Regions from separate parts of the Halopseudomonas sp. L-58 genome, predicted to be linked through region 1. Evidence: predicted binding sites of a transcription regulator. Region 1 holds the regulator's gene; each other region holds the start of a gene.
What was found. Region 1 encodes FliA, which starts transcription of late flagellar genes. Its sites were predicted from a motif close to CTAAAGTTTNNNNNNNNNNNGCCGNTAA; they were not measured.
Positions count from the first base shown of each region.

Region 1 (5,760 bases):
GACCACGTCCATGCCGACACCACGGCCGGATACGTCGGAGATTTCCGTTTTGGTCGAGAAGCCCGGCGCGAGGATCAGATTGAAGCATTCGGAGTCGCTGAGACGGTCCGCTGCGTCCTTGTCCATCATGCCTTTCTCGACCGCCTTGGCCCGCAGGATTTCAGGGTCCATGCCACGACCATCGTCGACGATGGTCAGCAGAATATGATCACCTTCCTGCTGCGCAGCCAGCACCACCTTGCCCGTCCGCGACTTGCCTGCGGCTTCGCGCTCGTCCGGCAATTCGATACCGTGGTCTACCGAGTTGCGCACCAGGTGCACCAGCGGATCGGCCAGCGCCTCAACCAGGTTCTTGTCCAGATCGGTCTCTTCACCAATCAGCTCAAGATTGATTTCCTTCTTGAGGTTGCGCGCCAAATCGCGAACAACCCGGGGGAACCGACCGAAGACCTTCTTGATCGGCTGCATGCGCGTTTTCATGACCGACATCTGCAGGTCGGCCGTGACCACATCCAGGTTGCCAACGGCCTTGCCCAGCTCTTCATCACCGCTGGCCAGACCCAGACGCACCAGGCGGTTACGCACCAGCACCAGCTCACCGACCATGTTCATGATTTCATCCAGCCGGGCGGTATCGACGCGCACTGTGGTGTCAGCCGCTGGCGCCTCGGCGGGCGCAGCCGACTTGGCCGGTGCCGGTGCGGGTGCTGCGGCCTTGGCCGCCGGCTTCGCTGCAGCCTTGGGCGCAGCGGGCGTTACCGGCTTGCTGGCAGCAGGTTGTGCAGCGGGCTTGGCAGCCTGGGACTGGTCGGCCTTGGCGTCAGCAATACCGGGTGCAGCACCCTTGCCGTGAAGCTGATCAAGCAGCGCTTCGAATTCGTCGTCAGTGATATGGTCATCGGAACTGTCGGCAGCCGACGTCTCCGGCGCAGCAGCAGGTGCTTCCTTGACACCGGGGGCAGCACCCTTGCCGTGCAACTGGTCAAGCAGCGCCTCAAATTCATCGTCGGTAATGTCGTCACCGTCAGACGCCGGCCTGGACGATTCAGCGGCTGCCGGCTTTTCTGCCGCAGCTGCCGGTGCCTTGCCCGGACCATGCAGTTCATCCAGCAGGGCCTCAAATTCGTCATCGGAGATCTCATCCGCGCCGGCGGCGGGCGCTGTCTGGGCAGCAGCAACAGAGGCTGCGGCAGCCGCACTGCCATCACCATGCAGGGCGTCAAGCAACTGCTCGAATTCATCGTCGGTGATGTCACCCTCGGCAGCGGCAGGTGCCGCAGCGTCAGCCGGACCAGCCTCGGGCTCCGGCTCAGGCGCTTCTGCAGCAGGCGGCTCGCTTGTTGCCTCATCCGCCGATGCGGGCTGAGCCAGAGCGGCCAACGCATCCAGCAGAGCAGGCGCAGCAGGAGTCGGTTCCTCGCTCTCTCGCACCTGGGCAAACATGCCATTGACCGTGTCCAGCGCCTGAAGAACGACGTCCATCAACTCGGGCGTGACGGTACGTTCGCCCTTGCGCAGAATATCGAATACGTTCTCGGCGATATGGCAGCAGGCAACAAGGGCATCCAGCTGAAGAAAGCCGGCCCCGCCCTTTACGGTGTGAAAGCCGCGGAAGATAGCGTTAAGCAGATCCATGTCGTCGGGCCGGTTTTCCAGCTCGACCAACTGTTCGGACAACTGCTCGAGAATCTCGCCGGCCTCGACCAGAAAGTCCTGGAGAATCTCTTCATCCGCATCGAAACTCATGCACCCACTCCCCTCGGGCGTGTTATCGGAAGGCCACGCAATGCCGCCTTGAATTTCCATCTCGGCGCTGCGCAGTCACTCAACGTTGCTGCCAGGCAGCGACCTTGAGCAGTCAGACCGGCCGCGCGCTCAGCGTGCGGCAGTTACAGCTGACATCAGAATCCCAGGCTGGAAAGGAGGTCATCAACCTCATCCTGACCGGAAACAACGTCTTCCCTTTTATCGGCATGAATTTGCGGACCTTCACCCCTGGAGGAGGATTTTTTTCCGTCCTCGGGAGATTCACCATGATTGATGCCGGTAATGCGGTCGACCTGTCCCGCCATTCGGACCAGGTTGACCAGGCTCTCTTCGACATCATGCACAAGCGTAGTCACACGCTTGATCACCTGGCCGGTCAGATCCTGATAGTCCTGAGCCAGCAGAATATCGTTCAGATTGGTGGACAGATCCTTGCTGGTCGATTCGGTCTGCTCAAGGAACTCGCCTACCCGGCGGTAGAGGTCGCGAAACTCGTCCGCCGCCATCTCCCGACGCTGCAGCCGCTGCCAGTCTGACTTGAGGGCGTTCGCCTGCTGCCCCAGATCAGCGACCTTGGGCACGCTGGCCTCGACCAGATCCATGGTCCGGTTGGCCGCCTTGTCGGTCAGCTGAACCACATAGTCCAGCCGGTCAGAGGCATCGGATATCTTGGAAGTATCGTTGTCACCACCCAGCGCGTGGGTCGTGTCGATCTGAAAATTGACGATGGCATTGTGCAACGCGCGGGTGAGCTGCCCCACCTCGTGATAAAGACCACGGTCGCGTGCCTGATTGATGGCATGAATGACCAGCAACGCTTCACCGAAGTTGCCGCTCTCAAGGTGACCAACCAGCTGGTGCGCATTGTCCTTCAGCGAATGCTCGAATTCCTGAGCGGTCGCCTGGCCGGGATCCTTACTCAAAGCCATAACCTGTACCCCGGTTGATTATTATTTAGCCTGAACTCGCTCAAAGATTTTTTCGATCTTTTCTTTCAAGGCCTGAGCCGTAAACGGCTTGACCACATAGCCATTGACGCCCGCCTGCGCGGCTTCAATGATCTGATCTCGCTTGGCCTCGGCCGTTACCATCAGCACCGGCAGGTGCTTGAGCCGCTCGTCGGCCCGCACAGCGCGTAACAGGTCAATGCCGCTCATGCCGGGCATGTTCCAGTCAGTCACCAGAAAATCGAAACTGCCGCTCTGCAGCATCGGCAACGCGGTGTTGCCGTCATCGGCTTCGGCTGTGTTGGTAAACCCAAGGTCGCGCAACAGGTTCTTGATGATGCGCCTCATCGTCGAAAAATCATCAACGATGAGAATTTTCATATTCTTGTCCAAGTCGACCTCCGTACAAACCAGGGAATGTGCAGGCCTGCACCCCAAAAACCCATCGCAAATAACCAATCAAGCCGCAAAAGAAGCTCTGATCAATCAGCTGGAAGCCAGCAGGCTGATCGGATGCACCCTCGAAAACGCCACCTGGACGTCCGGCCCGAAGCCACTACCTGTCGAGCAATCCGAGCATTGTCCGGATGTTGACGACAAAATCAATCATTTCGCCAGCTCATCAGCTTCGAGCGCAACCTAGCAGCACATTGACTGTGCAACTGACTGACCCTGGATTCACTGACACCCAGCACGGCGCCGATCTCCTTGAGGTTAAGCTCCTCATCGTAATAAAGCGACAGCAGCAGTCGCTCGCGCTCGGGCAACGTGTCGATTGCCGCGATCAAAGCCGCTCTGAAACGCTCATCCTGCAGCCCGGACGCCGGTTCCTCGCCGCCCTGCACATCTGCCGGCGCACCCGACTCAAGCAGATCATCAAAGCTGAACAACTTGCTGCCGGCGGTATCACTGAGAATCGTATAGTACTCTTCCAGGCTCATCTCCAGCTCGGCGGCAACTTCGTGATCCTTGGCGTCACGCCCGAGCCGCGCCTCGACCGCGCGCATCGCATCACTGACCATCCGCGTATTGCGGTGTACCGAGCGTGGCGCCCAGTCGCCCTTGCGCACCTCGTCCAGCATCGCACCGCGAATGCGGATGCCGGCATAGGTTTCGAAACAGGCGCCCTTGCCGAAGTCGAAATTGCGGGAGGCTTCCAGCAGCCCGATCATACCGGCTTGCATTAGATCCTCCACCTGCACACTGGACGGCAGCCGCCCCAGCAGGTGGTAGGCAATTCGCTTTACCAGCGGCGCATACTGCTCGACGAGTCGATCCTGCTCACCGCGAGAACTCTGTGCTCGTGTATACATGCTCAATCCGCCAGCCTGTGCTGTCATAGGCCAGACCCAGTCGGTTGCACCAGACGTTCGACGAAGAACTCCAGGTGTCCTCGCGGGTTGGCCGGCAGCGGCCAGGCATCAACTTTCTGTGCAATGGCGCGAATTGCCAGCGAGGCCTTGCTGCGCGGAAAAGCTTCAAACACCGCGCGCTGCTTTTGCACTGACTTGCGCACCGCCTCATCAAACGGAACGGCTCCGACATACTGAAGTGCAACGTCAAGAAATCGATCCGTCACCTTGGCGAGCTTAGCAAACACCATGCGGCCCTCCTGCGGCGTGCCGACCATATTCGCCAGCACGCGGAATCGGGTCATCCCGTAATCACGGTTGAGCAGCTTGATCAGGGCGTAGGCATCGGTAATCGACGTTGGCTCGTCACATACCACGACGAGCACCTCCTGCGCCGCCCGCACGAAGCTGACTACCGAATCACCAATGCCGGCCGCCGTATCGACGATCAGCACGTCGATATTGTCACCGATCTCGCTGAACGCCTGAATCAGGCCGGCATGCTGCTGGTGGTTGAGGCTCACCATGTTGGCGGCCCCCGAGGCGGCCGGCACAATACGAACGCCGCCGGGGCCGGTGACCAGAACGTCACGCAGATCGCACTTGCCCTCCAGCACGTCGGCCAGCGTTGCCTTTGGCTTGAGCCCCAGCAGCACGTCAACGTTGGCGAGACCAAGGTCAGCGTCGAGCAGCACAACGCGCCGTCCCATCTCCGCCAGAGCAAGGCTGAGATTCACCGACACGTTGGTCTTGCCGATGCCACCCTTGCCCCCGGTGACCGCGATTACCTGAACCGGATGTTTGCTGCCCATCTGCGCTGATTACCTTAATCCTGTGAAATTGCTTAACTGGCCCGCTGGCTGTTCATCATACCGGCAAATACGTCGGCCATGGTCTGATCTGCCGGCGCATCATTACCAGCCATACTAACTGCACGACTCACCAGCTGATGCCCAACGGCACGACTGATATCGTCGGGAATGCGCTGGCCATCTGCCAGATAGGCTACCGGCAAACCCTGCTCCATCGCCAGCCCCAGCGACTCACCGAGCGTTGCGGCCTCGTCCACTTTCGTCAGAATGCAGCCCGACAGACCGCACACCTTGTAAGTATGGTAGGCCGCTTTCATGACTCGGTGCTGGCTGGTCGCCGGCAGCACCAGCAGATTGCGTACCCGACGCCCCTGACTGGCCAGGGTGTCGAGCTGGCCGCGCAGGTAGGGATCGTTGGCCTGCAGACCGGCGGTATCAATCAGAACCAGGCGCTTGCCGGCGAAATCGGCCAGCACGTCATTGAGATCCTGCTGTTCATCTACCACCTTGACCGGCACATTGAGAATGCGGCCCAGGGTGCGCAACTGTTCGTGCGCGCCGATACGATAGGTATCCATGGTGACCAGAGCAACGTGCTGACTGCCGTGCTTGAGCACGTAACGCGCAGCGAGCTTGCCCAGCGTAGTCGTTTTGCCGGCACCGGTGGGGCCGACTAGCGCGATCACGCCGCCGGCATCGAGCGGCTCTTCGCGCAGCACCGGCACACGATGCGCCAGATAGGCCAGCAGCATGCGCCAGGCCTGACGTGGATCACTCACGTCAGAAACCTGACGCAGCAGATCCTGACTGACCTCGGCCGGCAAGCCCATCTGGGTCAGACGGCGCCAGAGACCGGCCTGTTTCGGCTTGTGCTGATTGAGC
Region 1 is NZ_JBSXON010000028.1:36,934-42,693, forward strand. Features, by position in the region: gene AC13EY_RS01765 (chemotaxis protein CheA) at 1-1,746, opposite strand, end outside; gene AC13EY_RS01770 (protein phosphatase CheZ) at 1,902-2,690, opposite strand; gene AC13EY_RS01775 (chemotaxis response regulator CheY) at 2,718-3,095, opposite strand; gene AC13EY_RS01780 (RNA polymerase sigma factor FliA) at 3,317-4,054, opposite strand; gene fleN (flagellar synthesis regulator FleN) at 4,051-4,878, opposite strand; gene flhF (flagellar biosynthesis GTPase FlhF) at 4,911-5,760, opposite strand, start outside.

Region 2 (5,760 bases), on a different contig from region 1:
GGGAGCAGCTCGGAGCGGGTGGATGGAACGCGTTCACTATATCGTTTATGGCCCGGAGCGGTAAAAAAATTGCTGTATAGTCAACGCATTGCAACGTAGGGAGAAAGCAGGATGGATGCGGCATTCTGGCATGAGCGCTGGCAGCGCGGGGAAATCGGGTTTCACAAGGCGTCAACCAATCCGCTGCTGCAGCGCTGGTGGCCGCAGCTCGGAGTCGATGCAGAGGCTCCGGTTTGGGTGCCTTTATGCGGTAAATCGCTTGATCTGATCTGGTTGCGCAGCCAGGGGCACCCGGTTCGGGGCGTTGAGTTGGCGCGCAGCGCGCTGGAGAGCTTCTCTGACGAGCATGGGCTGGATTTGCAATGGCAAACGGAGGGGGAGTTTGAGGTTGCCGAGGGCGCCGGTTTTACGCTGTATTGCGGCGATGTCTTCGCACTCCGGCCCGAGCATCTGCAGGGAATCGGTGCAATTTATGATCGCGCGGCGCTGATTGCGCTGCCGCCGGAAATGCGTGCGCGTTACGTTGCCCATCAACGCGCACTGCTGCCCGCGGGCTGGCGTCTGCTGCTGGTGACCCTGGATTATCCGCAGGAGCAGCGCCCCGGGCCGCCTTTCAGCGTGTCCGATGCCGAAGTACGGCAACTGTACGCGGACTGCAGTATCGAGGTGCTGGAAGAGAAGGATGTATTGGCCGATCACGCCGTGTTTGCCAGCCAGGGCATGCGTTCGCTGACCGAGCGGGTATACCTGATCGCCGACTAAGCCGTGTCGGGGCTGCTAGACTGCGGCACCGACTGTTCGCTGCGGAGCCCTCATGCTGGCCGCCCTTGCCTTACTCTACAAACTGTTGCCGCTCTATGTGACGGTTGGTCTTGGCTGGCTAGCCGGCCGCTATCTGGATGCCAGCGGCCGGCACATCGCTGGCATCATGATGTATATCGTGACGCCGTCGGTGGTGTTTTCCGGGGTGATGCACGCGCCGCTGTCTGCTGAAGTCATCCTGCTGCCGTTTCTGACCTTCGCGCTGTGCAGCCTCACCGGCTGGGCGCATTTGCAGATCGCCAGACGCTGGTTTCCAGGGGCCGGCGCCAACATGATCCCGCTTGCGGTCGGAACCGGTAATACCGGTTACTTCGGTATTCCGGTTGCGCTGTTGCTGTTCGGTGAGCAGGGGCTGGCGATTTATATCGTCTGCATGCTCGGCACCACCCTGTTCGAAAACTCCGTCGGGTTTTATCTGGCCGCGCGCGGGCGCTACGGCATTCGGGACTGTCTGCTCAAGGTAGTGCGGCTGCCGTCGTTATACGCCTTCTTTCTGGCGGTTGGCCTCAACAGTGCCGGCCTGCAGATTCCGGATGCATTCGAGCCGCTGTTCGATAACCTGCGCGGTGCCTACAGCGTATTCGGCATGATGATTATCGGTATGAGCATTCTGAGTTTCCGCGGTCTGGCCGGAGACTTGCGCTTTACCGGGCTGGCGCTGCTGGGCAAGTTCGTCAGTTGGCCGTTGCTGGCGCTGGCATTCTGCGCGCTGGATGCCCGTCTGTTTCAGGTCTACGATGTCGCCGTCTATCAGGCGATCATGCTGATCTCCATCACCCCCATTGCCGCCAATACGGTTGTCATAGCCACGCTGCTCGACACCCATCCCGCGCAGGTTGCCGGCACCGCGCTGCTCAGCACGCTTGTCGCGCTGCTGTACATTCCGCTGATGAGCGCTTGGCTGTTTACAGGTGCCAATTGAGATCAGCGTAAGACTTCTTTGTAAGCGCCCTGTTTTTTATGAGAAAAACAACTAAAAAGCACTCATGCTTTAGCGCTCATGGTCGATACTCATGTCAGGAAGCAAAAAATTGACGTGTGCGTGACGGCGCGCGTTGGCTGTTGTCGGTGTGATGTTTAATGATCCAAGCCGAGCCTGCCTCCAGGGAGTTATCGCGGACTCGTGTCTCGAGTCCTGCCTGCCGTGCTGACAAGAGTGAAAAAGAGCCATGCTTAGTGTCTTCCGTGATTTGAGTTTCCGCTGGAAATTGACCCTTCCCATTCTGATTCTGGCCGCGTTGTTCGTCCTCCTTGGACTGTCCGCATTCTGGGCTGTCTCCAAGGTTGAGTCGCGTCTGGTACGTGTCTCGACCGACCTGTTGCCGCGCAGCTCGGTGGTGCTTGAAGCCGACCGTGACATGTATCAGGCGTTGGCGGCCGAGCGGGCCATTATCGAAGGCGTGGTCTCAAGCGGGCTGGATGCCGAGCACACTGACAACATGCAACAGGCCAGTGATCGCATTGCGCGTTACGCGGCTGCCACCAAAACGCCGGAAGGGCGTGCGCTGGCGGATGAATTCGCCAGGGCGTTTGCTGTCTGGAAAGCCACCTCACTCGAGAACGTCCGCCTGGCACGGTCCGGCGACGCAGCCAGGGCGAGTGACAGCAGCTACGGTCAGGGTTATGAGCAGTTTTCGCGGGCGCGTGAGCTGATCAACAAGATGACCGAGCTGATCAACCAGCAGGCTGAAGCGGAAGCGGCTGAAGCTGAAGCGGATGTCGCTGCAAGCCATGCTCGGGTGACGGTGGTGCTGGCCATCGGTGCCGTCGTGTGCTTTCTGATGATCGTATTTTTCCCCGGCCTGATTACCAACCCGTTACGTGAGCTGCTGCAGCGCATTCGCGACATTGCAGACGGCGAGGGCGACCTGACCCGCCGCGTGGTGGTGCACTCCAATGACGAATTGGGCCAGCTGAGCAAGGCATTCAACGCATTTCTGGAGCAATTGCAGGGGCTGATACGCGACGTTGCCGAATCGACCCTGCAGGTAGCCTCGGCTGCCGAGCAGATGAGTGCAATTGCCGAGGGGCAGGAGAAACTGGTCAACGAGCAGTATATGGCGGTCGATCAGGTCAGTACCGCTGCGACGGAGATGAGCGCTGCCATCCACGAGGTTGCCGACAACGCGCATAGTACTGCTGATGCCGCCCGTGAGGCAGACCGTCAGGGACACTCCGCTTCCGATGTGGTGTCAGCCACCATGAACGATCTGCGACGCCTGGCCGCCGATGTTGAAGAGGCTGCGGGTGTGATCAACAATCTGGAGCAGGACACCGACAAGATTGGCGGCGTGCTCAGTGTGATCGAGGGTATTGCCGAGCAGACCAACCTGCTGGCACTCAATGCCGCCATCGAGGCCGCCCGCGCCGGCGAGCAGGGCCGCGGCTTTGCGGTGGTGGCCGACGAGGTCCGTGCACTGGCGGCGCGTACCCAGGACTCCACCCGTGATATCCAGCAAATGATCCAGAAGCTGCAGAGCGGCACCGGACAGGCTGTTGCCGTCATGCAGCGTGGTGCCCAGCTGGCAGCACAGAGCGTCGAGAAGGCCGGTACCACCGAATCTTCGCTGAACGAGACTTCCGCCTCCGTCATGCGCATCAACGACATGGCTGCGCAGATCGCCGCCGCGTGCGAGGAGCAGAGTCAGACAACCGAAGATATCGCCCGCAACATCAGCGGCATTCGTGATCTGTCCAACCAGTCTGCGCAGTCGTCTCAGGAAAGTCGCGATGCCAGTAACGTGCTCGCACGCCTGGCTGCCAATCTGCAGCAACAGGTTGGTCGCTTCAAAACCTGATATTCGGGTTGTAACTTGAGCATAAGCCGTTACAATAGCGCGGCCTGAGCAAGCTCAGGTCGCTATGGTGGCCCCACCGGTCCCCTCGCAATGATCAGCCGTGAACCCGGTCAGGCCCGGAAGGGAGCAGCCGCAGCGGTCATATCGTGTGCCGGGGTGTGGCTGGTGGGGTTGCCTCCAAATACTTGATTTATAAGGCTTTTTGCCGTTTCTTGTGCAGGTGGTACAAGAGGTGGTACATGCAGGCCTTACCCTCATATCTCCAGCTTTCCCGTCACTCTGTCTTCTACTGCCGTGTTGCGGTGCCGCAATCGTTGCGTCCGGTCATTGGCAGACGCGAGATTCGTCGTTCGCTCAATACCCGCTGTCGTCATTAAGCCTTAGACGCAGTCATACCCGTTATCCGTCAAGCGAAGGGTATCGGCGGTTCTATGCTGAGGTTGGTCATTCAGGTGGGTTGCACAGGACAGCGCCGGACCTTGAGCGTCCGGCGTTGTCCTGATGCGGTAGATCAGACGCGGAAGCGTCCGATCAGCTGTTGCAGGTCGCTGGCCAGGCGTGCGAGCTCTTCGCTGGTGGCTGCGCTCTGCTCCGACGCCGTGCTGGTTTGCTGTGCAATATCGCTGACGTTGTTGATATTGCGATTGATCTCTTCTGCGACCGATGACTGCTCTTCCGCGGCCGACGCAATCTGCACGTTGAGATCATTGATGCGGGTCACGGCGTCGGTGATCGCAAGCAGGCGATCGCTTGCCAGGCCAACAGCGTCTACCCCTTGTTTGGCTTTGTCGCGGCTGATCTGCATCACGCTGACCGCTTCGCCAGTGCCTTCCTGCAGGCGGGTGATCATTTGCTGGATTTCGGATGCGGACTGCTGGGTACGCGAGGCCAGCGCTCGGACCTCGTCGGCCACCACTGCAAAGCCGCGCCCCTGTTCGCCGGCGCGGGCGGCCTCGATGGCCGCGTTAAGCGCCAGCAGATTGGTCTGCTCTGCGACGCCCTGAATCACCGTCAGCACCGAGCTGATGCTGTCGCTTTCCTGTTCCAGCCGCTGGATAACCTGGGCGGCGCGCTCCACTTCCTCTGCCAGGGATTGAATGGCATCGATGGTGCGGGTGGCCAGCTGGCGGCCCTGCTGGGCTTCCTGTTCGGCCTGATGTGACGCATCGGCGGCCTCGGCAGCATTGCGCGCCACGTCCTGCACTGTGGTGGTCATCTCGTGCATCGCGGCCGCTACCTGCTCGACTTCATGCTGCTGCTGGCGCACGCCGCTGCCGGTTTGCACGCTGATTGCCGAGGTTTCCTCGGCCGCAGCGGCAAGTTGGCCACTGGAGCCGGCCACCTGGTTGATGGTGTTCTGGAAGCGTTCTGCCATGCGGTCGAAGGCCTGGCTGATGCGTCCCAGCTCATCGGTTCTGCGGTCGTTGGCGCGGCTGGTCAGGTCGCCGTCGGCGAGCCGGGTGCTGGCCTGCTCCAGTCGGGTGACGGAAGCGCTGATACCGTGAATGATGCTCCAGGACATCAGCAGCAGTGCGGTGAGGGCGACCAGGGTAGTAATAGCCGCGATTATCAGCGTGTTCTGATAGCTGGTTTCGGCGTTCTGGTACTCCTGCTCGGCGATGGCGCTCTGCAGCTCGAGCAACTGCTCGAGCGTGCCTGCCAACGTACCGGCCTCAGGCCGCAGCGTGGTCAGCAGTATTTGGTTGGCTGCGGCAAAGTCCGCTTGCCGCAGAGCCGTAAGGGCAGGCACTACACCCTGGGTCAGCATGCGTTCAAGCTGCGCATCGACGGTGTCGCTTAACTGCTTCTCCTCGGCCGTTAGGTGCGTTGACAGATAGGCGCTCCAATCCTTTTTGATCAGACTGACAGCGCCGTCAACAACATTCAGGTGCTGATCCAGTGGGTGCTGGTGGCTGCTGCGCAGGGGATGGCTGGGGTTATGCTGTGCTGACAGCAGCAACTCTGTCTGAATGGTCTGTACGGCCAGTTCAATGCGCCCCAACTGGCCGGTGGGAATCAGGCGATCGTGATAGACCGTTTTGAGGGATTTGGCGGCATTGCTGAGTGCGTTTACCGAAACGATGCTCAGTATGATCAGCAGAATCAGGGCAAATGCGCTGAGGATGGTCAGGCGTAGCTT
Region 2 is NZ_JBSXON010000029.1:23,884-29,643, reverse strand. Features, by position in the region: gene AC13EY_RS01970 (thiopurine S-methyltransferase) at 112-762, shown strand; gene AC13EY_RS01965 (AEC family transporter) at 815-1,744, shown strand; gene AC13EY_RS01960 (methyl-accepting chemotaxis protein) at 1,992-3,620, shown strand; RNA gene ffs (signal recognition particle sRNA small type) at 3,695-3,791, shown strand; gene AC13EY_RS01950 (DUF6538 domain-containing protein) at 3,860-3,997, shown strand; gene AC13EY_RS01945 (methyl-accepting chemotaxis protein) at 4,132-5,760, opposite strand, start outside.
Region 2: the regulator FliA is predicted to act here: its motif matches at 1,806-1,833, upstream of AC13EY_RS01960 (methyl-accepting chemotaxis protein).

Region 3 (5,760 bases), on a different contig from region 1:
ACCATCCAGCGTCTGGCCCTGGCTCAACGCGTTGATAAAGTCCTGGCTGTGAATCTGCGGGACCAGCGCGCGCAGCTCCAGGCCTTCCAGCGGATAGAAATCGAGCAGCGGCGCGTTGGCGTTGACCTGATCGCCGACGGCGACCTGAACTGCCCCGACGACCCCGTCGAACGGGGCGACAAAACGGCTGCGCTCGGCATCGCGCTGGATGCTGTCGAGCGCCGCACTGGCGCGCTCAACGCGTGCCTGCTGGGCAGCCAGACGCGAGGCGTAGGTGGACAGACTGCGCTGGCGGTTGGCAACCGTCAGGGCGGCGCGATCCAGTGCATCCTGGGCGTTGTCGACCTCGACCGCAGGCACCATCTCGCGGGCTACCAGTTGCTGCATGCGCTCAAGCGTCTTGCGGGCGTTGGCTTCCAGCCGCTGCTCCATGCGCAGGGCCTGCTGGTCGGCCTGATGTGCCAGCTTTTCACTGTCCAGCTGCGCCCTGGCGTCGGCCAGTTCGGCTCTGGCCTGCTCGATCCGTGGCGTGATGTCGGCCTCGTCCAGCGCCACTACCAGCTCGCCGGCCTTGATATGACTGCCATCGCTGGCAGGAAGCGCGGCGATACGGCCTGCCAGCGGTGCGACCACGGTAAAGCGACGTGGTGATTCCAGCTGGCCGTACAGGGTCAGGCGGGGCTGGAAGGCGTCAGGTGCAATGGCTTCGGTCGCAACCCGCCAGGCGCGCTCCTGGGTGCCCAGCGGCTCGGGTTGATCACGGGTGACGCGCAGCAGGATGAAAATGATGATTCCGACGACAACGATCAACAGCGGTGTGAGACGTTTACGCATTCCTTCTCTCTTGTTCTTTCCTGCGGGCGTAAGGGTCTCTCTGTATAGCGTGTGACGGCGATGGTCGCAATAGCGCTGAGTGTCGCGGCAGTGTCCTTGCGGACACTGCGCAGATCAGTGACTGCTGCCGATCTCCCGCTCGAGGCGGTCGAGCTGCTGGGCGACCTGGACACTGGCCTGTTCCATGTCCAGCAGCAGCCGGTGCAGCCTGTCATTGTCACCCTTGAGAGCGGCGTCGCGCGCCTGCAGACCGCATTCATGTACCTGGCGATGCACATTTTCCAGCTGACGATATGCCGGCAGGTGGCTGTACAGGTCAGCTCCCTGGCCACGGTAATACCATTGCCCCAGGCGGCATTCGTGGTGATCGGTGAGTGATTGGCTCAGGTTGCCGGCGGCGATGCGCTGGTACAGATCCATCTTCCAGACCACATGATCGAGCTTTACGGTCGACAGAAAGCTGCGCGTGGCAGAGCTGTTGATCACCTGCTTCATCCGGTCGGCATGGTCGATGACCTGATGGGTTACCTGATCAATCTGCTGGGCAGAGGCGGCGATTTCCAGGCTGCTCTGCATGGATTCCTCAGCCATGCCGGACAGGGTCTGGCTCTTTTCCATTACCTGGGTTACCAGAACCTCAATGTTTTCGCTGGCGTGCTGGGCCTTCTCGGCGAGACTGCGTACCTCATCGGCTACCACGGCAAAGCCGCGACCCACTTCGCCGGCTCGTGCTGCCTCAATGGCCGCATTCAGGGCCAGCAGGCTGGTCTGTTTGGAGATGTCCTGGATGACGGCAATGAAGGCACGAATGCGGCCGGCGGTTTCGTCAAGGCTGCTGGCAGACTCGGCATTGCGTTCGGCATGGTTGCCCACCGTGTCGGAGCGTGACTGCAGGCTGCGCACCGCCTGCTGGGTCTGGGCGAAGATCTCGCTCAGCGCGGTCAGGGTCTGTTGCTCATCCATCAGGCGGCTCGCCGCGCCGGCCACCGATTCGCGCACATCCTGGACCAGATGATCTCCCATTTCCCGGCAACCGAGCAGCTTCTGGGACAGGGTCTGCTCGCTCTCGGCAATGCCGATACGCGCATCGAACTGCCGTTGTCGTTCGTCCAGTTGTGCCGTCAGTGTGCCGAGTTGCTCCTGCAGTTGCCGGTTCAGTTCTTGGGATTGTTGCAGCTCTGCGCGCAATTGACGGCTTTTGAACACGTTTTGCTCCTGGATGGGCAGGGAGGGGTATAGGGACGATACTGTTATCGGGCCGACTCGGACTTGCTATCGGCCGAGTAACATCAAACTGTAATGATGCGTTGATTCGACTGGCAGATTATTGATTTGCGGCAGGATTTGCCTTGTCGCTCAGCGTTGGCAGCGGCTATGGCCCGACATATCCGCAGTCGATCAAGCTTCACCGGAGCACGGCACAGCGACTAGGGTTGGGAAAACAAAAAGCGCCCCGCGCCAAAGCCGCCCGGGCAGACAATGGAGAGCATGCTGTGGACACCGAATTGCGCTGGTTGAAGTCGTATCCGTCGGACGTGAATTGGGAGCTTGCCTATACCCCGGAGGCCATTCCGGCGTTGCTGGACGCGGCCGTCACCGAGTTCCCCGATAATCCGGCAATCGACTTCCTTGGCCACAAGCTTACCTACAGCGAACTCGACGCGCTGGTCTCCCGCGCGGCCTGTGGTCTGCAGAAACTGGGTGTTGGCCCCGGCGTCCATGTGGGGCTGTATCTGCCCAACTGCCCGCATTACTTCATCGGTTTTCTGGGTGTGCTGCGCGCCGGCGGGACGGTGGTGAACTATTCACCGCTGGATGCTGAACGCACCCTCGAGCACAAGATCGAGGACAGTCAGACCGACATCATGCTGACGCTGGATCTGGAGGCCTTTTACCCGCGTATGGCGAGCCTGATGACGCGCACTCGGCTGCGTCAGCTGGTCGTGGGCAGTCTGGTCGAGTTCTGTGGTGAGGTCAGCGACGAGCAGCGCCATCTGCTTGGCAAACCGGCGATGGTGGCCTGGGGCGATCAGTGCTGCAGTTTTGCCGAGCTGCTGGACAATGCCGGCGATTATCGGGAGCACCTGCTGGCCGATCCGGCCAACACGCTGGCTGTGCTGCAATATACCGGCGGCACCACCGGCGTCCCCAAGGGGGCGATGCTGACCCACGGCAATATCACGGCCTCCTGTGCCCAGCTGCGCGAGGTGTTGCGTTCGGCGATCGTGCCCGGGCAGGAGCGGGTGCTGGCAGTGCTGCCGCCGTTCCACATCTACGCGTTGATGGTGAATATGATCTTTGGCCTGCGTGCTGCCGCCGAGATCTACCTGCACCCGCGTTTTGACGTGCTGACGGTACTGCGCGAGATCAGTCAGAGCCGCATTACCACCTTCCCGGGCGTGCCGACCATGTTCATCGGTCTGCTCAGCCATCCTGAGACCGACAAGCACGACCTGTCGTCGCTGAAAATGTCCAACTCCGGTGGCGCGCCGTTGCCGGTCGAGGTCCAGCAGCAGTACTTCTCCCGTTCCGGTTGCGCCCTGCGTGAGGGCTGGGGGATGACCGAAACCACCACCAGCGGCACCTTTACCCCGCGCGACGCCCAGCCGCGCCCCGGGTCATGCGGTGTGCCGGTGCCGGGCACGCAGATTCGCATCCTGCCGCTCGACGGCGGCGAAACCGAGCTGCCGATCGGCGAGCGTGGCGAGGTCTGCATCAAGGGGCCGAATATTACCGCAGGCTACTGGAAGCGCCCGGACGCGACGGCAGAGGCAATGACTGCAGACGGCTTCCTGCGTACCGGTGATGTGGGCTACATGGACGAGGATGGTTACGTCTACATCGTCGATCGTACCAAGGACATGATCCTGTGCAGCGGCTACAACGTCTATCCGCGGGTGATCGAAGAGGCCATCTACGAGTACCCGGGCGTTGAGGAGGTATCGGTCATCGGGGTCGATGACCCCTATCGCGGGCAGGCGCCGAAAGCCTTTATCAAGCTGCGTGCCGGCGTCGAGCCCTTCGACTTCGAAACCCTGCAGGCGTTTCTCGCTTCGCGTCTTGGCAAGCATGAACGTCTGAGCGCGATGGAAATTCGCGCGGAGCTGCCGAAGACGCCGGTGGGCAAATTGTCGAAGAAGGAGCTCTACGAAGAGGAGCGCCAGCGGCAGGCCGCCCCGGCGACGGCCTGATCGCGATGCCCTGACTCAGGCGGAGAGCCGCTGGGTCAGGGTGCTCAACTCCCCGGACAACTCATGCAGGGACTGGCTGGCGCGAGCGGTGTTGTCGACTTCGCTCTGGTTGGCTGCGGCAATATCGGTGATCTCGGTGATGTTGCGGGTAATGTCCTCGGCAACGCTGGTCTGTTCGTCGGCTGCGGTTGATATCTGTCGGTTCATGTCGCGGATCGACTCGATCGCGACGGTGATCTGGGTCAGGCGCTCACCCGCCAGGTTGACCTGTTGCATGCTCGACTCGCTGCGGGTCTGACCGATGGCGATGGCCTTGACCGCTGCGTCGGCCCCGGACTGCACATCATTGATGATCTGCTGAATTTCAGCGGTTGATTCTGCGGTGCGCTTGGCCAGCGTGCGGACTTCGTCGGCGACGACAGCAAAGCCGCGTCCGGCCTCACCGGCGCGTGCCGCTTCGATGGCCGCGTTCAGGGCGAGCAGGTTGGTCTGCTCGGCGATCCCCTGAATCACATCCAGTACCTTGCCGATGCGATTGCTGTCTCCTTCCAGGCGCCGGATAACCTCGGTGGTCTGGGTGATCTGTGCCAGCATGTCCTGCATCGCCTGGATCGTGTGCTGCATGACCCGGCCGCCTTCCTGAGCATTGCTGTCGGCATCGTCTGCGGCGCGGGCAGCCTCGGCGGCATGCTGCGCAACCTGCATGGAGGCTGCAGACATTTCCTGCATGGCGGTGGCTACCTGGTCCGTGCGCGAGAACTGCTCTCGGCTGCCATGGGCCATGCGGGTAGCGATGGTGTTCAGCTCTCCGCTGGCGCGATCCAGCTCACTGGTACTGCGCTGCAGCTGGCTGAAGGTGTCTTCCAGGAAGCTGCGCAGCTGGTTGGCCGCCCGGGCGAGGGTGCCCAGCTCGTCGTCCCGACGCAGGGTGATGGGCTTGCCAAGTCGGCCCTGGCTCAGCTGTTCAACCTGCTCGATCAGCTGGGTTATCGGGCTGACCAGGCGCCGGTTTACCAGCCACAGGCTGAGTACGCCGATCACCACTGCTGCGATGACCAGTATTGCAAGCCCGATCCAGACGGTGGTCGCAGCGGTTGCGTTGATCTCGTTGCCTTGTTGCTGTGCGGCTCCGTTCAGCTGGCTGGACAGCTGGTTCATGTGCTCGCTGACCTGACGGTCGATTCCGCGCGCAGCCTTGTCGCCTGCGGTCGGCTCCATTCCCGCGGCCTCGTAGGCTTGCAGACTGTCGCGATAGCGTGAACCCAGCTGGCGGTGCTCTTCAGCCAGCGCGCGCACCTCCGCCAGTGTCTGCGGCTCCAGCTCAAGGGTGCCTATCTGCTGCAGGGTGGCCTGTACTGCCTGTTCTGATGCCTCAAACTGGCTCCAGTACTTCTCCCGATCAGCCGGTGCTGCGCCGCGCAGCAATACGTTCTTCCACTCCTGCACCTGGGTCTTGAATTCCAGGTTGGCGCGATTGATCAGTGTGGCGCTGGCCAGCGGGCTGGCCAGCAGGTTGCGATAGCTGTTGACGCTTCCAGACAGGGTCAGCGTGATAATGAGTGCAACCAGCAGCATGAGCGCCAGGCTGCCGGTCATGAGTGTGAGGGTTTGCAGTCGCAAGGAGCGGTTTATAGCCATGTGAACACCTGTCGTCAGGGTTGTCGGGCGGTCCTTCACCTCGGGAAAAAGCGATTGTTCAGTGTATCGACCGTTGCGCGCAGAGCTGAATTTTTTT
Region 3 is NZ_JBSXON010000038.1:72,295-78,054, forward strand. Features, by position in the region: gene AC13EY_RS03595 (efflux RND transporter periplasmic adaptor subunit) at 1-834, opposite strand, end outside; gene AC13EY_RS03600 (methyl-accepting chemotaxis protein) at 949-2,040, opposite strand; gene AC13EY_RS03605 (long-chain-fatty-acid--CoA ligase) at 2,328-4,025, shown strand; gene AC13EY_RS03610 (methyl-accepting chemotaxis protein) at 4,041-5,663, opposite strand.
Region 3: the regulator FliA is predicted to act here: its motif matches at 2,107-2,134, upstream of AC13EY_RS03600 (methyl-accepting chemotaxis protein).

Region 4 (5,760 bases), on a different contig from region 1:
ATCAGCCGGTATTCTGCACGGATCACGTGCGCTTCCTCGGCGATGCGCTGGCGGCGGTCGCGGCGGATACGCCCGAGATCGCTGCACACGCGCTCAGCCTCATCGAGGTGCGCTACGCCGAGCTACCGGTGGTCAATGACCCGAGCGCGGCACTGGCCGATGGCGCGCCGGCGCTGCACCCCAATGGCAATCTGCTGGACAGCTCCCTGATCGAACACGGTGACGTCGAGGCAGCCTTCGCCGCCTGTGCATTCGTGGTGGAAGGTCACTACCGCACCCCGCGGCAGATGCATGTCTTCATGGAGACCGAGGGTGGCGTGGTGGTGCCCGATGAGATCGGTGGGCTGACCTTCCGGGTGGGCTGCCAAAGCGCCCACCGAGACCGCGAACAACTGGCCAGCATTCTCGGCCTGCCGCCGGATAAGGTACGCGTAATCGGCCTGGCGACCGGTGGCGGTTTCGGCGGCAAGGACGAGCTGACCATGCAGCCGTCCGCCGGACTGCTCGCACTGCGCACCGGACGCCCGATACGCATTCACTTCGATCGCCGCGAATCGACCATCGCCGGCATCAAGCGCCATCCGGTTGAACTCGTTGCCCACACCGGCTGTGACGCGCAGGGTCGCATCCTCGCCCACCAGCTGCACGCGGTACTCGACACCGGTGCCTATGCCACCCTGGGTCCTGCGGTCCTCACCAACCTGACCGATCACGCCGCGGCGCCGCTGTACCGTATCCCCAATATCCGCGTGAGCGGTCAACTGGTGCATACCAACAATGGTGTTGCCGGCGCCTTCCGCGGCTTCGGCGGCAACCAGGCGACCTTTGCGGTAGAAAGCCAGCTGGACAGGCTGGCCCACGCCGCCGGTTTACACCCGGCCGAACTGCGCCGGCGCAACCTGCGTACACCGCAGGACCCCGGCGTCGAGGGCCAGACCCAGCAGCAGCCCTGCGATCCCCGACTGCTGCTAGATGCGGCGCTGCAATCCCCCCTGTGGGCCAGCGCCAGCAGTACCGACGACAGCCGCTGGGTGACCGGCGTCGGCATGGCGATGGGTGCACAGGGCAATGGCCTGGGTAACGGGTTACCCGACGCCGGCGGCGCGCGCCTGACCCTGACTGACGATGGCCGCATCGAACTGGCATTCGGCTTCATCGAGTACGGTCAGGGCGTAATTGCAGCAATCCGGAATCTGGCCTGCGACTACCTGCACTGCGCACCGGAGGATCTGGATATCCGTCTGGGCGACTCCAGCGGCCCCGACTCCGGCCCGACCAGCGCCTCACGCAGCAGCATCATCGCGGTGGAGGCCCTGCGCCGCCTGCAGCCGCAATGGCGCGCATTGCTGACCAGTCTGGCACCACCGGCAACACCGGGGCTGCAACCCGGCCCCGGCGGACTGCGGGATCAGTCAGGAGAGCTCGTCATCAGCTACCCGCAACTGGCTGGCGCAGGCACGCCTGTCACGTTGAATGTACATTTCGACTTCCCGACCGGCCCGGATGCCACCCCGCGCGGACGCTATCTGCAACTGCTCATCGCCACCGTTGCGCACGTGGCTGTCGACCGGCTGACGGGGCGGATTCGTGTCGAGCGACTGCACCATATCACCGCCGGCGGCAGGGTTATCCACCCGCCCAGCTACCGCGGCCAGATCGAAGGGGCCGCCATCATGGGCATGGGCATGACGCTGCTTGAGGACGTGCCCATGCAGGACGGTCAGTACCTGCTGGACAACCTCGACGCCTATCTCATCCCGACACTGGCCGACGCTCCCGAGCAACAGGTCGACGTCATAGAAGGCATTCTCGGCGGAGAAAGCTACCCGGTACGCGGTATCGGCGAACTGGGCATCGAGGCGATAAGCCCGGCCATCACCGCCGCCATCGAGAACGCCATCGGCGTACGCCCGGAGCGCCTGCCGGTAGAACCAACCACACTGCTTGCAGCCATGCAGGAGCTACATCCGTGAACGACGTCTTCTTTACCCTGCACTTCACCGTCAATGGCCAGGAGCAGACGCTCGAAGTACCGGCCGCCCGTCGCCTGCTCGACATACTGCGCCTGGATCTGGGGCTGACCGGACCGAAGGAAGGTTGCAGCATAGGTCGCTGCGGTGCCTGCAGCGTCGTGGTTGATGGAGACTCCGTACCCGCCTGCCTGCTGCTTGCCTGTCAGGTGCAGGGGCGCACGGTAAAGACCATTGAAGGGCTGCGCGAGGACCCGCTGTGCGAGCACATCAGCGCCGCACTGGTCAATGCCGGCGCGCTGCAGTGCGGTTACTGCACCCCCGGCATTGTCAGCAGCTTGACCGCCGCTCTTCGCCACAACCCCGCTGCGGATGTCGCTGAGCTCGAACAGGCCCTGCACGGCAATCTCTGCCGCTGCACCGGTTACAACGGGCTGCGGCAGGCGATTGCCGAGCTGGCAACCTAGATACGGAAACTGCCCACCAACTGCCTCAACCGGGTGACCTGATCCTCGAGTGAGGCACAGGCACGCAGGGTCGCCTGCAGGTTATCAACTCCCTCCTGGTTGAGGGTGTTGATCTCGGTGATGTCGACGTTGAGACTTTCAATTACCGAGGTCTGTTCCTCGGTTGCGGCAGCAACCGACTGGTTCATGTTGTCGATATCGCCAATACCGTGGGTGATCTCGCTGAGCCGGGTGCCGGCTTGCCCCGCTACCTCGACGCTGTGCTGACTGTACTGCTGACTGTCGGTCATGATGCTGACCGCTGCACCGGCGTCGGTGCGCAGATTCTCGATCATGTCGTGAATTTCCTGGGCGGAGCTTTGGGTGCGGTGTGCGAGGTTGCGCACCTCATCGGCAACCACCGCAAACCCGCGCCCTGCCTCACCGGCACGGGCCGCCTCGATGGCCGCGTTCAGCGCCAGCAGGTTGGTCTGCTCGGAGATACTTTGAATCACCTCCAGAATGCGACCTATGTCCTCGGTCTTGTGGCTGAGTGACTGAATCGTTCTGCTCGATTCACTGATCTTGGCCGACAGTTCCTGCATTGCAGCAATCGACTGGCTGACTACTGCCGATCCCTGCTCCGCTCCCTGGCGCGCCTGACTGGCCTGCGCGGATGCATCCGCCGCATTGCGGGCTATTTCCTGCGCCGCCGCACCCAGCTCATTGATAGCCGCCGCCACGCTGTTGGTCCGGCTGGACTGCTCGTCAGAGCTGGCCATGTTGGCATTGGAGGCATCAACCACCTGCCGCGCAACGTCGTGCAGCGTACTGCTGGTACTGGCCACCTGGCTGATTGACTCGTGGATACGCTGCACGAATTGGTTAAAGGCGTTGGCCAACCGACCAAACTCGTCCTGGCTGGTGACAGGCAGGCGACGGGTCAGGTCACCCTCGCCCTCGGCGATATTCTCCAGCGCCGCTCCCAGCGAAACCAGCGGACGCAGGAGGTAGCGCATCAGCACGCCAAGAAGCAGCACAATAATCACCACCGATACGATAACCGCAAGCAGCGCTGAATAGCGAAACTGGGCAAGGCTGGCGAAAGCCTTGTCACGGTCAATCGACAGGCCGACGTACCAGTCGGCACCGGGTAATCCGACGACCGGCAAAAACGTCAGTAAGCGCGGCTGACCATCCAGCTCGGCTTCACTGAGGCTGCGCTCGATGCGCGGTGTGTTCCGCGGGTAGATCTCGCTCAGGGTCTTCATCTGCAGGTCGGCATTGGGATGCACCAGAATGGTTCCATCACTGCTGACCATGAACGCATACCCCATGCCATTGAAATCCAGAGCGTTAATAATCCGGGAAATGGTCTGAAGGTTAAGGTCGCCGCCAACCACGCCCGCCCCTGCCGGTGTGGCAATAGTCATGATCAGTGCGCCGGTAGCCGCATCGACGTAAGGGCTGGTCAGGATGGTCCTGCCGGCCTCACGCGCGCCCTTGAACCAAGGCCGCGAGCGCGGGTCGTAGTCCGCCGGCATTTCGGAATCAGGCCGCATGGTAAAGGCGCCATCGGCGGCACCGAGGTAGCTGAAATCGAAGGTTTCAGCCAGCGTGCGCTGCTCGAGCAACGGCACCAGCCGGTCCGGACTCTCGCTCTGGATATTCTGTGCCAGATTCTCCAGCAACAAAATACGACCGGACAACCAGTTGCTGATATTGTCCGTCGTCAGCGTCCCGGCGTCGGTCAGATACGTCTGCAGATTGGCCTGCAGAGTCTTGCGTTGCAGGTAATCGTTATAGACAGAGAAGGCCGAAAAGGCCGCAATCACGACCAGGGAAGCGGCCAGCAGGATCTTCTGATTGAAGCTGAGTCTGGTAGGCATCGGTTTTGCTTCGAAAAGGGGGTCTGAAACTGTATGTCGTCCCGCCAGACGGAAACTTGATTTCCGGCGATACAGACCGTCTTTTCAAGGTTAGATGACGAAATGCCATTTTGCTGCAAGCAGACTGCCATCTCATCGCCGATACACGCCAGCCAGAGCGCCTCGACAGCACAGCCGGTGACGCTGTCGAAAACGCTCGCCCTGCTGACGTCGCAGGGCGCCGTGTGTTGAGCTAGATAATGCGCGAGAAGCGCTGTTGGCTGGTGTCACTCTGATAGGCGTCGAACAGCATGCAAATCGAGCGCACCAGCAGCCGGCCGGCGGCCATAACCCGAATCCCGCCAGGTGTGAGGATGATCAGCCCATCACGGGCCATCTGCTCAAGCATCGGCAGGCAGGAGGCAAAGTACTCGGGAAAGTCGATCCCGAAGCGCGCCTCAATATCGCTGAACTGCAGCTGGAAATGGCAGATCAGCTGGCTGATAACCGCCCGCCGAATGATGTCGTCGGAATGGCAGACGAGACCACGCTGGGTCGCCAGCTCATCCGCCTGCAAACGCTCCTGATAGACCTTGAGGTCGCTGCTGTTCTGACAGTACAAATCACCGACCTGACTGATTGAGGAGACGCCCAGACCAATCAGATCGCAATGCCCGTGCGTGGTGTAACCCTGAAAGTTGCGCTGCAGCTCGCCGTTCTCCTGGGCGATGCTGAGGCTGTCGTCCGGCAGGGCAAAGTGATCCATACCAATGTAGCGATACCCCGCTGCCAGCAGCTGACGCACGCTGTTCTCGAACATTTCCAGCTTTTGCGCGGGGCTAGGCAGATCGGCACTGTTGATCCGGCGCTGGGGCATGAAGCGTTCCGGCAGATGCGCGTAGTTGAACACCGACAGCCGGTCAGGCTTGAGTGCGATGATCGCCTCAACGGTGCGGGCGAAGCTCTCCGGCGTCTGCTTGGGCAAACCGTAAATGAGGTCGATGTTGATCGAGCGATAGGCAAGCGTGCGCGCGGCGTCCATCACGGCCTGGGTCTGCTCCAGCGTCTGCAGACGGTTGACCGCACGCTGCACTTCCGGGTCCAGATCCTGAACGCCAAAACTCACACGATTGAAGCCCAGCTCGCGCAGCAGCCCCATGGTCGCCCAGTCGGCCTCACGGGGGTCGATCTCGATACTGTAGTCACCGATATCGTCGTCACGCAGGCTGAACCGACTGCGCAACCCGGCCATCAACTCGCGCAGTTCCTGATGGCTGAGAAAGGTGGGCGTCCCGCCGCCAAAATGCAGCTGCTCAACGACCTGATCCGGGCCCAGATGAGCGCTGATCAGCTCCATCTCGCGCTGCAGGCTGGCGAGATACTCGCGCGACCGGCTGCGGTCTTTGGTAATCACCTTGTTGCAGGCGCAGTAGTAGCAGATGTTGGCGCAAAACGGCACATGTACGTAAAGCGAAA
Region 4 is NZ_JBSXON010000065.1:21,247-27,006, forward strand. Features, by position in the region: gene AC13EY_RS10685 (xanthine dehydrogenase family protein molybdopterin-binding subunit) at 1-1,973, shown strand, start outside; gene AC13EY_RS10690 ((2Fe-2S)-binding protein) at 1,970-2,437, shown strand; gene AC13EY_RS10695 (methyl-accepting chemotaxis protein) at 2,434-4,305, opposite strand; gene hemN (oxygen-independent coproporphyrinogen III oxidase) at 4,538-5,760, opposite strand, start outside.
Region 4: the regulator FliA is predicted to act here: its motif matches at 4,339-4,366, upstream of AC13EY_RS10695 (methyl-accepting chemotaxis protein).